DNA from 3 places in the Neobacillus sp. BF23-41 genome. Region 3 is predicted to be linked to each of the others. Evidence: riboswitches for the same ligand, from Rfam matches in the RefSeq annotation. Region 3 holds a riboswitch; each other region holds the start of a gene.

Region 1 (4,793 bases), on a different contig from region 3:
TTACTTGGAAATCTGGATGGATTCACTTCTTATAGAAAAAGGAATTAAGACATTTGCGGATCTTCCAGAGGAAAAATTGAAGATCATCGCTTCTGATGTTACGAATGGCCAAATGCTTGTTTTGCCAGATGATTTGGATCGTTATGGGATGACTCCTGCTGATTTTAAGGTTTCAACCGCAGTTATGATGAGTGCCTCTCTCCCATTTTTCTTCCGTCCGGTTATTTGGAAATCAAAAGACAGTAAAAAGTCCTACATTTTAGATGGTGGTTTACTTAGTAACTTTCCAATATGGATATTTGATACGGAAAACCCTCGGTTTCCAACGTTCGGCTTCCGTTTTGTGAAAGATAAAGTTAACATAGATCCAGTAATACCAACGCCCCTCCACCTTTTTAAAAATATATTTAAAACGATGATTCAAGCCCATGATCTACTACATTTGAATAAAGAGACGATTGAACGTACCATTCAAATTCCAACTGGTGACATCAACGCTACTGATTTTGAATTGGATACGGCTGAAATCGATTTTCTCTATATGTCAGGCTATTCTTCTACAAAAGAATTTTTATCGAAGTGGGATTTTGAACAATATAAGGTTAAAAGAATGCAAAGATTAAAGAATAAGTAGCTGAAAAGGCCATTTCTCGAACTTTATTTAGAAAATAGATTAAAAGTGAATGTAATCAGGTGCACAATAGCAAGAGCACCTAATAGATTCGTACCGATATAGAGTAGAACGTCCATTAGTTTCCTCCTCAATTTTTTACACTTCAATACTTAAATCATTATAAACAAGGTATATTGAAAAAGTTGTCGATATTCCTCATTTTAAATGAACTGTTAACTTCTTTTAATAAAAGAAAAAAATTTTCATTGTTTGACTTATGTTTGTAAAAAAGGCCATGCTATTCTGAACTGCCCTGTAAATGTTAGACACTAAACTAACATTTACGGGGCAGTTCATTCTAAGCACGGCTTTTCTCATTTCCACCATTTCCACCATTTCCTTTGCTCGGCGACTGCGATTTGCTTTCTGGTTTCTTCCTCAATCATTTTACTTCGTTCCTTTTCCAATTGCTCCATACGTTCAACATACTTCAAAATTAGATTAATCTTTTCTTCTAGCTGAGCTTCTCGTACTGCCTTCTCCTTCAAATGTTTGATTAAATCTAAGTTTACTTGCTCCAAATGTTCTATACGATCCAATAACTCATTAGTGTTAGTATTCTGCTCAGTATCGCCATCATTAGTTGTCTGTAACGGCACTTCTTCCAAAAGTGTTACCGTTTTATTTTCTTCAGAGATCCATGTCATCACTGCTTCGGCTGAATGGTCCATCGTCATACCTTCTTGCTTACTGAATTCGATTAATTTACGGAATGCGATAACATCTTTTTCAAAATAGGTTCTATGTCCTCTGTTATTACGCTGAACTTGATACCCATGTCCTTCCAAGAGAGTGGCATACTTCCGTAATGTATTGCCATCAATTCCAAGCAATTCCTGTACGTTACTAGGTGAATATATTATCGTCATAACACTACACCTCCAATTTAACACTTCTATAAAACGCTGAGAATTCCTTTTTTTATTAGAATTTTTCTGAATGAAGTATAGGTAATGCACTATATGGAAGGAAATGGCTATAATAGTGATGAAGAAAGGAGATTAATAGATTAAATTGAAATTTTTGGAATTTAAACCAGTATGTCATTGGTCATAAGTAGCAAATCAGAGGAATAAACATCAAAATAGTGTGGGTATTTCTTATTGGGAGGAATAAACATGAATGATGTCTTTGCGAGAACAGCAAGATTTGAACATCGTTTTTGGCTCCAAATATTAGGTGATCATTCAAGGTTTATTTTCGAAGCCCTTGCACCCGTTCAAAAAGCGGAAATTGAAAAGGCAGCATCTTTTATTCGAGTTTTTGACAAGCTTCTGGATCGTGCAAATTCCTCAGATTTAGTGACATTAACAATCGAAGCTGAAACAGAGGTTATAAGATTACGGGAATTTAAATTGGACTTATTAAGAAAACATCTGATTGGGAAAATAAAAATTCACCTTTCGCCAACCTTTATCAATCATATGGTCAATGAATTAGAGGAATACTTAAGAATTTTAATACACCTAAAAGCAGGGGAAGTTCCACCTGTTTACCATGAACTACATCATCATCTTTTATGGTTATTAGATGCTTCGGGTCATTCTGAGGCAATTTTCTCTAATTTAGATAGTGTTGAAAAGAAGCTCATAGAGAAAAGTAATACATTTAGGAAGAATTTTGAAGACTTTTACCTTAAAGCAGTCGAACTAGCAGGATATTTAAGAACTAATTTAACTTCGTTTCCTGCTTTGGAAAGAATGAATTTAGAAAGCCAATTGGAAATAAAGTTATTTCAAAATTTTCTACATGAAATAGAAGAACTCAGACTAAGTAAGCAAGCATTAGGAACATTCGCCCCCCTAATGGCGGATCATATGTACCGTGAAGAATGTTATTATCTTATGAAATTAGCAGAATCGGCAAATCTTGACTCACCGAATTGTAATCCTGCAAAACCTCGACGTATGGAGTGAGTTCACAAAACTGCCAAAAATAATAACTAATAAAAGGTGAGGGGGAGTTTAAGCAAACACCCCTTTTTGCTGTTATGGAGATATCTGGATCATATAAAAAAACTTCCTTATTTTCCAAGAACATTGGACAGGGTTATTTCCATATTCTATTGTATCAATACTTGAGGGTGTTCATTATGAGTATCAAAAGGGAAATACAAACACAACCACAACCAATGATCGGTCAAGCATGGACTGGTAGACATGTGATCTTGCTTCACTGTACAAATAATAATCAATTTATTAATCTTTATAAAAGTTTCCATGCTCCGATTGAGCCTCCACGTCACAATTGTGCGGAAACTTTGTCGCAATTACTAAGTATCGGCTATCGTATAATCGCGGTTACTCCCATCTCAGCAAATCATATTCAATATTTTTTGGTACTAGGAGATTAAAGATGCAGAATCAAGGATTACGATAAAAATGAACCCAATCCTTTGCAGTGGGTTCATTTTTTGTTACTCCATTAATCTAGATTTTCCGAAATTAATTATTGACAAAGTAATTGAATACTACTAAAATTAGAAATTATTTAACAATAATTTAGTTTGTGAGATAAGATGTTTTAATGCATAACTTTTTTAGCGGGGGATTTTGAACCATTTGTTCTTCTACATAAATTAAATACTAAGCAAGCTATGATTGCTATGGATCAAACTATAGCAGGAGCAGCTTCTGGAGAGACCGCAGGAAATCTGCGGCGCCGAAGGGTTCACAATCTCAGGCAAAAGGACAGAAGAGTACGAGTTTTATTTGTTATTCTAACAAAAGAGTAATGGATATTATTTGTTATTCTTATGACCGATGAGATTGGAGAAATTCCAATCTCTTTTTTTACGGAGTTTAACTCATTGTTCATAATTTCACATAATGGACAAAGGAAATTATTACTAAATGAGGGGGCAAATGAAGTGGCACAACAAGAATTAAAAAGAGATTTAAAAAATCGGCACGTACAACTGATTGCGATTGGAGGTACGATTGGTACAGGTTTATTCCTAGGTTCAGGGAAAGCCATTCAGTTAGCAGGTCCATCTATCATTTTTGCCTACTTAATTGTGGGTATCGCATGTTTTTTTGTAATGAGGGCATTAGGAGAACTTCTTTTATCAAATAAGGGCTATCAATCATTTACGGACTTCGCTGAGGATTATATTGGACCGTGGGCTGGTTATGTAACTGGATGGACGTATTGGTTTTGTTGGATTATGACAGCAATGGCTGATATTATTGCTGTTGGTGTATATGTACAATATTGGTTCGATATCCCACAATGGGTACCTGCTATAGTCTGTTTAATTCTATTATTGGGACTAAATTTATTAACAGTAAAGCTATTTGGAGAATTAGAGTTTTGGTTTGCTTTAATTAAAGTGATCACCATTCTTGCTTTAATCATCATAGGGGTCATTTTGTTAATTATTGGATTTCAAACAGATTCAGGAACGGTTACAGTAAAAAATCTATGGAGCCATGGTGGTCTTTTCCCAAATGGAATGTCAGGTTTCTTACTTTCTTTTCAAATGGTTGTCTTTGCATTTGTAGGTGTTGAATTAGTAGGTGTATCAGCAGCCGAAACATCGAATCCACAAAAAAATATCCCATCTGCAATAAATAAAATACCTTTAAGAATACTGTTTTTCTATGTGGGAGCCCTTATTATCCTTTTATGCATCAATCCATGGACGCAACTGAATGCAGCAAACAGTCCTTTTGTAAAAACGTTTAGTTTAGTTGGTATTCCGATTGCTGCAGGAATTATTAATTTTGTCGTCTTAACATCTGCTGCGTCTGCCTGTAACAGTGGATTGTTTTCAACGAGCCGCATATTATTTAATTTAAGTAATCATCAACAGGGACCCGCGAATTTTGCTAAATTAAATAAAAATCATGTACCGAGTAACGCATTATTTATATCTGCACTTGTTCTATCCGTCGGAGCTCTTTTAAGTAAGCTGATTCCAGAACAAGCCTTTGGTATCGTGACAACGATTAGTGCGATTTGTTTTATTTGGGTTTGGAGCATTATCTTAATTTGTCATCTGCGATATAAGAAATCACGCCCAGATTTACATGAAAAGTCGATTTTTAAAGCACCATTTACCCCATTTATTAATTATCTTGTTCTCACGTTATTTGCATTTATTCTCATTATTATGCTA
Region 2 (4,793 bases), on a different contig from region 3:
GCGGATTCAAAACCCGCACTCCCGAGCTGATGCTCACTGATATTACAACTGCAGGTATTACAACACTAGTCGGCTTGCTTGGTACGGACGGGACAACTCGTAAAATGGAAAGTCTACTTGCCAAGGCGCGGGCGCTTGAAGAAGAGGGTGTTTCCTGCTTCATTCATACAGGCTCCTATCAAGTGCCAGTAAAAACACTGACGGGAAAAATCGAAGACGATATTATTTTAATCGACAAAATTATCGGTGTTGGAGAGATTGCAATCTCCGACCATAGATCATCAGAACCCACATTTGAGGAACTGGCTAAAGTCGCCGCTGCGGCACGCAATGGCGGTATCCTGTCAGGAAAAGCTGGCATATTAGAAGTTCATGTAGGGGACGGAGATGAAAAGCTTTCATTACTGCATGAAATTGCAGAAAAAACCAACATTCCGATTCGGCAGCTCCATCCTACACATATCAACCGAAATGAAGAATTATTCAGGGCAGGTATTGATTATGCGAAACGAGGAGGATACGTAGACTTTACCACAAGTACCATTCCTCAGTTTTTGGAAGAAGGCGAAGTGAAGTGTAGCAAGGCATTAAGTATGATGCTTAAAGAAGGGGTTCCAATTGGACGCATCACCTTCTCTTCAGACGGGCAGGCCAGCCTTCCCTGCTTTGACAGCAATGGGGAGTGCGTAGGCCTTCAAGTCGGAAAAGTATCATCTCTATATCACGAAGTGCGCGATTCTGTTTTAGAGGATGACATCCCGCTGGAAACGGCATTGGAGGTCATCACCACGAATCCTGCACATGTGCTAAAGCTTTCAAGTAAAGGCAGCATCCAAACCGGGAAGGATGCTGATATAGTATTGTTGGAAAAAGAAACGTTGGACATTCACAGTGTCATTGCAAAAGGTAAGCTTATGGTAGAAAACAAAGTTCCAATAATGAAGGGAACATTTGAATAAAGGAAGGTTCCGGTGCAAAGATAATGATACTAAAAACTAGCCTCTTGAATTTCTAGTGGGATTCAAAGTTCATCATATATATCTTCAAAGAGGAAGGAGCCTGTTTTGTCCATGATGAAAACCATTCAATGTAATATACGAATAAAAAAGACTTTTAGGAGAAAGCGAGCTTCCTATTAATGCGTATTATGGTATTTAAATATGATAGCAATGGAAAATATAATCTTAAGGTTAGAAGCATACAGAACGACTTTGGGCAGCAGCACTACGGACTGAACAGAAAGGATAAAACCCTTTCTGTCAGTCCGTACGTGTCGCTTCGGCATTAAATGGACCGATAACCACGGTCTGTACGGCTTACGCCTACATTCCGTTGGTTCCTGTTCCATTTACGGCTTACACCGCCATACCGAACGAGCCGAAAATCGGAAAACCGGAAAATCAAAAGATTAAAAGATCAAGAGAATAAATGACAAAAGGAGAGCAGCCGAAACGGCTGCTTTTCTTGTTTATTTTTCCCTTTTGCCTTCCGAATCGTAAAACAACGCAAGCCTTCTAAGCTTCCAGCCGGCAGGACACCCGAACCTTTCCGGCTAGAAGCTAAGAAGGCTAGTCAATCGGTCAAGGGGCAAAAAACTTTTTTGCTTAAAGGCGTTATCACAACAGCAAAAAACTTTTTGTGCGAAGAGCACCCTTGACCCATTGCCTATGCGTGTTTTTCGTTCTACTTGCAAAAGGGGAAAATCATCCCCCTTTGGGGAACTTACTCGCATCGCAAATCAAAATGGAAAAGAAAATCATTAGACCAAACATCAAAAATCTAAAATCAATAGCAAATCAAAGGAGGAAAAACAAGATGACAAAAAGCGTGTATGAAATCATTACAGAAAAAATCATCGGAAAATTAGAAAAGGGCGTTGTACCGTGGCGCCAGCCATGGACCAATTCAAATGCGATCAATTGGAAAACACAAAAACCATACCGGGGAATCAACATTTTCCTAGTGGAGCCAGGGGAATATGCTTCCAAAAAACAGATTTTAGAAGCGGGTGAACGAATTAAAAAAGAGGAACTGAAAAATTCTCATATCATTGTCTACTGGCTTTGGAAAGAGAAAGAAGACGAAGAAACAGGGGGAAAAAAGACCTTTGCTAAACCCTTTTATTATCGAGTTTGGGAGATTACTAAACAGTGTACCTGCACTGTAAGAGGATGTCTAATGCCCATTCAGAGATTTCTTCGGTCTCCATTCCTTGCTTAGGCATGATTCCAAGGGAGGTATGGGTGGCGATAAGCAGGGTGTGTGATAATCTTTTTGTCTATCACCCTGATGAGAGTTGCCACCATTGTGAAGTATCACAGGGGGAAGAGGTATGGAGGAAAGAGTTGGGTGCAGGAGAAGCAATGTCAGGGAATAAGTTTTTGATCACTGCGAGGATTCAAAAATCTAAACAACAACCTCAGTATGATCTTAAACGGCGAGCATTCTTTACGTCATTATTTAGTGAAATCAAAGCAACGAATAAGCTTGCAATTCTGGAAGTGTTTAGGCGGTTCAGAAGTTCAATCGTACTGGGAAAAGCTGCAGGATGATCCCCTTTTTAAAGTGAAAAAAGAAATGACTGCAGTATCCAATAGTATTGTGGAAAGGGTGATCAATGAATCAGCTTTTCCATATATGAATAAACGAAAACTAATTTTAGAGGAAATACAGAAAAGTGAATGGTTAAAAAAACGGAAAGATTATCGGCTTCCGACTATTTTACCAGATTGTAATTTTTGCGGAGCCTGTACAACCCTTTGTCCGACGAATGCATTATCGAAGGAGGAAAAGGATGGCTCCATAACCATCCCACTTCAACCATATAAATGTGTCGATTGTCATCAATGTGAAGATATATGCTTTTTCCAAAATATACTCCTACAAGATGAACCGAATAACAAGTTGCTTTCCAAAACAATCGTGCTTGCAGTAAAGCGGAACTGAAGGGAAGACATTGCCAGGACCATCCAATATGGTGATAAATAATGGCTCAATCAACAGGCACCATTCACTGTTAAAAAGTAATGGAAAAGTTTCTGTTAACAATGCCCTCTGTATTTCTAAAAAATTATAATAATAATTAAATTCAGAAAATTCATTTGACATCATTCATTCGATAGATTAGGATTTAATTATATTCATAATTGCGGATGAGTATTGTGGGAGAGACTAAACACATTGTTTAGCACCGAAGGAGCAAGTCCCAAAAATTGGGCTCAATCTCTCAGGTAAAAGGACTACAATAGGACGCGTCTCTGGAGAGCGCCATGTGCCACCAAAGGAGTTATACTCTCAGGTAAAAGGACAGAGGAAAATGGGGAACGCCTATTTTTCTCTGTCCTTTTTTGTGTGGAGAAAAATAGTAATAAACAAAAAAAGGAGGAGTTAAAGTCAAAACGAATAATTGGAGAGGCGCATCATGATTGACCTGTTGAATATTTATTTCTTAGAAAAATGTAAGCGCTTATTTATGCCGAATTGACTAAATAAATATTAAACTTTCATTGGGATCAATTTGCAATTATTGATATTACATATTATTTAAAGCCATCAAAAAAACTGCAAACATCCTTGAAAAGTAGAGAGAGGGAATTCATATGCAGGAACAAACATTGTCAAGAGGTTTAAAAAACAGGCACGTTCAACTTATCGCTATTGGGGGTGCTATCGGAACAGGATTATTTCTTGGAGCAGGAAAATCAATTCATTTAGCAGGACCATCGATTTTATTTGCTTACTTGATTACAGGGGTCATTTGCTTTTTAATCATGCGCGCCCTTGGTGAACTGCTTTTATCTAATTTGAAATACCATTCTTTTGTTGACTTTGTAAGAGACTATTTAGGTAATATGGCAGCATTTATTACAGGCTGGACCTACTGGTTTTGCTGGATTTCAATTGCAATGGCCGATTTAACAGCAGTTGGTCTCTATACTCAGTTTTGGTTTCCAAATGTACCACAGTGGATGCCAGGATTAATTGCATTAGTCGTTTTGCTAATCATGAACCTTGCAACTGTAAAGCTTTTTGGCGAAATGGAATTCTGGTTCGCATTAATTAAAGTTATTGCGATTCTTGCATTAATTGTTATCGGAATTTTCATGATTATTAAAGGCTTTTCCACAAATTCAGGCGCATCCAGTTTCACAAATCTATGGAGCCACGGCGGCATGTTCCCAAATGGCATAAATGGCTTTATCCTCTCATTCCAGATGGTCGTGTTTGCGTTTGTTGGCATTGAACTTGTAGGACTTACTGCAGGTGAAACAGAAGACCCGGAAAAAGTTATCCCAAAGGCCATCAATAATATTCCTATTCGGGTATTAATTTTCTACATTGGCGCCCTTATTGTCATTATGAGTATTTATCCGTGGAACGCCATCAATCCAGCGAAAAGCCCATTCGTTCAAGTATTCGTGGCGGTTGGTATCGCTGCAGCTGCTGGTATCGTCAATTTTGTCGTTCTAACCTCTGCAGCCTCGGCATGTAACAGCGCCATTTTCAGTACAAGCCGGATGGTATACTCACTTGCCAGAGATAAAAATGCACCAGTACCATTTGCAAAACTTACTTCTCGTCAAGTACCTTCCAATGCATTGTTCTTCTCCACTGTTGTTATTTTAATTGCCGTTGTGTTGAACTATGTAATGCCAGAAGGAGTATTTACGCTGATTACAAGTATTTCTACAGTATGTTTCATCTTTATTTGGGGTATTACTGTCGTCAGCCATTTGAAATACCGCAAAACCAGACCAGATCTAGCGAAAGTGAACAAATTTAAATTGCCGCTT
Region 3 (4,793 bases):
GTTGGTTAATCGGATTTGGACGAGTGTGTCCCTCTTCCTTGGGATAATGTGAATATCTGTTGCCTGGTTTCGTGCAGCATCTGTAATGATTCGATTTGCTAAAATTTCTATCTCGCTAACAATAAGTACCACCGCCTTTTCATTTTTCTATGGGATAATATTCGACATGATTCCTCCTTATCCTTCTTTATTTTCAAAAATATTTTTAAGGGTGTCAGACACCATGTGAAAATTTCACATGGTGCCTGACACCCTGTCCCTTATATTGCTTTTTCAGTTAGATAAAAGAGGCCGCCATTGATGAAGGATATGGAGATTTTTGGTTCGTACTGTTCCTTTAGAGCCATTTTTTCGGTTTCAAAGTTTTCATTTTCATCTTCAACATCCTCGTAAAAATGATTCAAGAGGCGTAAATCTTTATCCCAACGTTCTCGCGCATCTATTGCCCAAGAGTGGTCATCCTTCTCAATTATGGATGAAAGATAGGTTTCAACTCTCAACATCCCGCTTTGAGGTTTCACTAAAGGTGACAAAGTAAAGGAGTAATCAGGTATTTTTGGTGTTAACGGTATTTCAAGCAGTCTGTCATGGAAATCTTCAACCATTTTTCCGTTAATGAGTTGTAAGCCGATAGATTTGAAAATATCCCGCTTACGGTCACATTGATAGGAGATCTTAACATTCATACATAGCCATGGTAGTAAAGGAGTTTGCTTGTTTTGATTCCGATGATTTTCATAAAGTCGGATATAGCTGGCTAAATTTTTCGTCGAAGTAAAAATTTGATGAAGCCGAGGTGAACCAAAATGAATGATTTCCCCCTTTATATTTTCAGGAGCGGCATCTTGGTTCGTAATAAATGTTAACTTCATCGGGTTTGGAATTCCACCCGTTTTTTCTAAATAGTGCCAGTAAAAAGGGCGATTCATTAATTCCTTATCAAGTTCAACTGTTAACTGAACAGTCAAATATCCTGGGCTATTCGCCACAATTGCACAGTCATTAGCCTGAAAATAGTTCAATAAAAAGTTATGAATTTCCTGCTGCTGCATGGGAATCTCCCTTCTTCATGTCCTGAGCAAATTCAATCATTGATGATAAATTTTCCATTTTAATTCGCATTTCGCCTTCGGATGAGGATTGTCCAAAAATATCGATTAAATGGTCTTCAATATTGCCAAATTCCAACTTTGTTAAAATATCGTCCAGTTCACCAATTACTTTTTCAAATAAATGTATTTTCTCATAAAGAAGCTTCAAAATATGTTCTTCGACAGTATTTTTTATCGCAAAATTATAAATCATGACATCCTTTTCCTGGCCCAGACGATGGATACGACCAATTCGTTGTTCGAGCCTCATTGGATTCCATGGCAAATCAAAGTTAATTATATGATTACAAAATTGAAGGTTAATTCCTTCACCGCCTGCTTCAGTTGCAATAAGGACCTGAGCGTGCTTTTGGAATAATTCTCTCATCCAGTCCTTTTTTCCACGCTTAAAGCCGCCCCGAAAAGGGACAGATGAAATTCCATGCTGTTTTAAATACCATTGGAGGTACATTTGTGTTGCTCGGTATTCTGTAAAAATAATTACTTTATCATTTACTTTTTGAATTAATTCTAATGCTTTTTCCGCTTTTGAATTCTTCTGGACAGCTTCGACTTTTTTTATTAAATACTGAATTTGTTCCTCAAAAACTGGGGTTGGATTTTCCTTTTTTTGGAGCATATTTTTTAATGTATAAAAAACTGCTTCTCTACTGCTGCACGCCTCACGCTGTAATGTCATTACGGAGAATGAACTTGTCTGTGCCCAATTCCCCTCATTTTTTAGTTCAGTAATTGACTCATAAAGATCTTTCTCCTCTTGAGTGCATTCAATTGGAATGGTTTCCACATGCCTTTTCGTCCACTCAATGCCTGTATCTGCCCGCCTGTTCCGAATCATAACCTTGTTTACTAATTCTTTTAAATGCTCATCATCATTTAATGAACGTGCATCTCGTTTGTATTTTTCAAAGAATGTCGTTTCGCTGCCTAAATGTCCTGGTTTTAATAATGAAACCAGATTAAAAATTTCCTCGATACGGTTCTGAATGGGTGTTGCCGTCAATAGTAAACAAAATTTCTTTTTCAGATTTTGGACAAATTCGTAGTTTTTTGTTTTGTTATTTTTAAGTTTATGGGCTTCATCAATGATAATAAGGTCATAGTCCTGTTTAAAAATTATGTCTCGATGGGGATTTCGTTTAGCTGTATCAATTGACGAAACGACAACATCGCACTGTTCCCACACATAGCTCTTCCTTTGTGAAATGGCTGGAATGAAAAATTTGCTATTCAACTCCATCGACCATTGAGTAACTAACGATGCAGGGACAAGAATTAATACCTTTTTCACCAATCCGCGAATCATATATTCTTTTAGAATCAGCCCGGCCTCAATCGTTTTTCCGAGTCCTACTTCATCGGCAAGGATGGCTTTCCCATTCATGTTTTCAATTACTTGTTTAGCTGTTTCAAGCTGGTGAGGAAGTGGGGTTAGATTGGGTAAATGACTTGGTGCCAATAAACCTGTGAAATCTGGAATGACGAGCTGTTTTTCAACTCCAATTGCTAGTTTAAAAAGTTCCCAATTCCCCCATGGACCATCGTTTTCAATTCTATGTAAAAAATCATCCTTCCAGGAGGAATCAAATTCAATTTCGATCGACATGGTTCCAGCTCCTTTTTATTCAATTTCCAGCTATATGCTTTTCTAATAAAGTTATTGCTCAATGTATTATTTTAATGGTAGGATAATAATAGCTTTGAATGTTTTAAATATTTTAATAAGGTAATTTATTTTATAAGTATAATTAGTATGACCAATTTGGATAATATTATAATGCGAATGATAACAAGGGGAGAGACTACTTATGTAGCGCCGAAGGAGCAAGCAGAAATGTGAATCTCTCAGGCAAAAGAACTCTTGTAGGACGCAGCTCTGGAGAGCGCTGCTAGCTTTAAGCAGCCACCAAAGGGGAAAGCCTTTTTAGGTAAACTTTCAGGTGCAAGGACAGAGACCTTCTTACGTTTCATAGGAGGTTTCTGTCCTTTTTTATATTATCCATTGAATAATTTGCGCCAAAGATTGAAGGAGGATTAAGAATGTCTGAATTAAAACGAACTCCACTTTTTGATGTGTATAAAGAATGGGGAGGAAAAACCATTGATTTTGGAGGTTGGGCACTGCCGGTCCAATTCTCTAGCATTAAAGAAGAGCATGAAGCTGTTCGCTCATGTGCAGGATTATTTGATGTTTCCCATATGGGTGAAGTAGAAGTAAAAGGCACTAATAGCTTAGCATTTTTACAAAAAATGATGACTAATGACATTTCAAAAGTAAAAAATGGAGGTGCCCAGTACACCGCCATGTGTTATGAAAATGGCGGTACTGTTGATGACCTGCTTGTATATAAGATTGAAGACAATCATTACCTTTTAGTAGTAAACGCATCAAATATTGAAAAAGATTACAAATGGCTTGAAGACCATTTAACTGGTGATGTCTCTTTAGAAAACTTATCGGAAAAAACAGCACAGCTGGCTATTCAGGGACCACTTGCGGAAAAAGTATTGCAAAAGCTTGCGGGAGATAATGATTTAAGCCAAATTGGCTTTTTCAAATTCCAACAAGATGTAATCCTAAATGGGAAAAAGGCACTTGTATCAAGAACTGGTTATACTGGTGAAGATGGCTTTGAAGTGTATTGCGATGCAAAAGATGTTGTGGACCTTTGGAGAGACATTTTAACTGCAGGTAAAGAAGATGGAGTAATCCCATGTGGATTAGGGTCACGCGACACACTTCGCTTTGAAGCAGTTTTAGCGCTTTATGGTCAAGAACTATCTCCAGAAATTTCACCACTTGAAGCTGGAATTGGCTTCGCTGTGAAATTAAACAAAGAAGATGACTTTATCGGGAAACAAGCGTTAATCCAACAAAAAGAAAAGGGCTTAACAAGAAAATTGGTTGGAATCGAAATGATTGATCGTGGGATTCCACGTCATGGCTACCCTGTATATAAAGGTGATCAGTTAATTGGTGAGGTTACAACTGGAACGCAATCACCCACCTTAAAGAGGAATATTGGTCTTGCCCTGATCAATGCAGAATTTGCGGGTCTTGAATCCGAAGTTGAAGTTGAAATTCGCGGCAAACGTTTAAAAGCTACTGTAGTTCCAACACCTTTTTATAAAAAAGAAAAGAAATAACAGAAGGGAGTTAGGTTTATGAAACATCGCTATTTACCTATGACTGAACAAGATAAGAAGACTATGCTTGAGGCAATTGGTGTTTCCTCTATTGATGAACTGTTTAGCGATATCCCTGAGAAAGTAAGATTTAAGGGTGAGTACAATATAAAAGCGGCAAAGTCTGAAACAGACTTAATGAAAGAGCTTTTTAAGATGGCTAGTCGGAACGCTGACCTGAAAAGAAACGTATCTTTTATAGGTGCAGGTGTTTATGACCATTACATGCCTGTAATTGTCGACCATGTTATTTCTAGATCAGAATTTTATACAGCTTATACACCTTATCAACCAGAAATTTCACAAGGTGAACTTCAAGCTATCTTTGAATTCCAAACCATGATTTGTGAGTTAACTGGAATGGATGTTGCCAACTCATCGATGTATGATGGCGGAACTGCTCTTGCTGAAGCAGCAATGCTTAGTGCAGGCCATACCAAACGAAAAACGATAGTCGTATCCAGTGCTGTACATCCAGAATCACGTGATGTTCTA

What was found. A riboswitch is a leader RNA that binds a small molecule or an ion and turns the genes downstream of it on or off. The one in region 3 is predicted to bind glycine.
Region 1: linked by a shared signal. The riboswitch ahead of AB7942_RS20180 (amino acid permease) and the one ahead of gcvT (glycine cleavage system aminomethyltransferase GcvT) in region 3 are both predicted to bind glycine.
Region 2: linked by a shared signal. The riboswitch ahead of AB7942_RS13130 (amino acid permease) and the one ahead of gcvT (glycine cleavage system aminomethyltransferase GcvT) in region 3 are both predicted to bind glycine.

The regions. Positions count from the first base shown of each region.
Region 1 covers NZ_JBGBPR010000014.1:99,739-104,531, reverse strand. Annotated here, with positions in the region: gene AB7942_RS20200 (patatin-like phospholipase family protein) at 1-634, shown strand, start outside; gene AB7942_RS20195 (hypothetical protein) at 988-1,542, opposite strand; gene AB7942_RS20190 (DUF2935 domain-containing protein) at 1,792-2,589, shown strand; gene AB7942_RS20185 (hypothetical protein) at 2,766-3,026, shown strand; glycine riboswitch at 3,297-3,377, shown strand; gene AB7942_RS20180 (amino acid permease) at 3,543-4,793, shown strand, end outside.
Region 2 covers NZ_JBGBPR010000007.1:96,835-101,627, reverse strand. Annotated here, with positions in the region: gene iadA (beta-aspartyl-peptidase) at 1-959, shown strand, start outside; gene AB7942_RS13145 (ArdC-like ssDNA-binding domain-containing protein) at 1,816-2,220, shown strand; gene AB7942_RS13140 (hypothetical protein) at 2,244-2,552, shown strand; gene AB7942_RS13135 (NADH-quinone oxidoreductase subunit I) at 2,566-2,946, shown strand; glycine riboswitch at 3,153-3,252, shown strand; gene AB7942_RS13130 (amino acid permease) at 3,600-4,793, shown strand, end outside.
Region 3 covers NZ_JBGBPR010000003.1:210,615-215,407, reverse strand. Annotated here, with positions in the region: gene comGA (competence type IV pilus ATPase ComGA) at 1-132, opposite strand, end outside; gene AB7942_RS06865 (YqhG family protein) at 261-1,052, opposite strand; gene AB7942_RS06860 (DEAD/DEAH box helicase) at 1,030-2,718, opposite strand; glycine riboswitch at 2,896-2,983, shown strand; glycine riboswitch at 2,987-3,066, shown strand; gene gcvT (glycine cleavage system aminomethyltransferase GcvT) at 3,153-4,259, shown strand; gene gcvPA (aminomethyl-transferring glycine dehydrogenase subunit GcvPA) at 4,278-4,793, shown strand, end outside.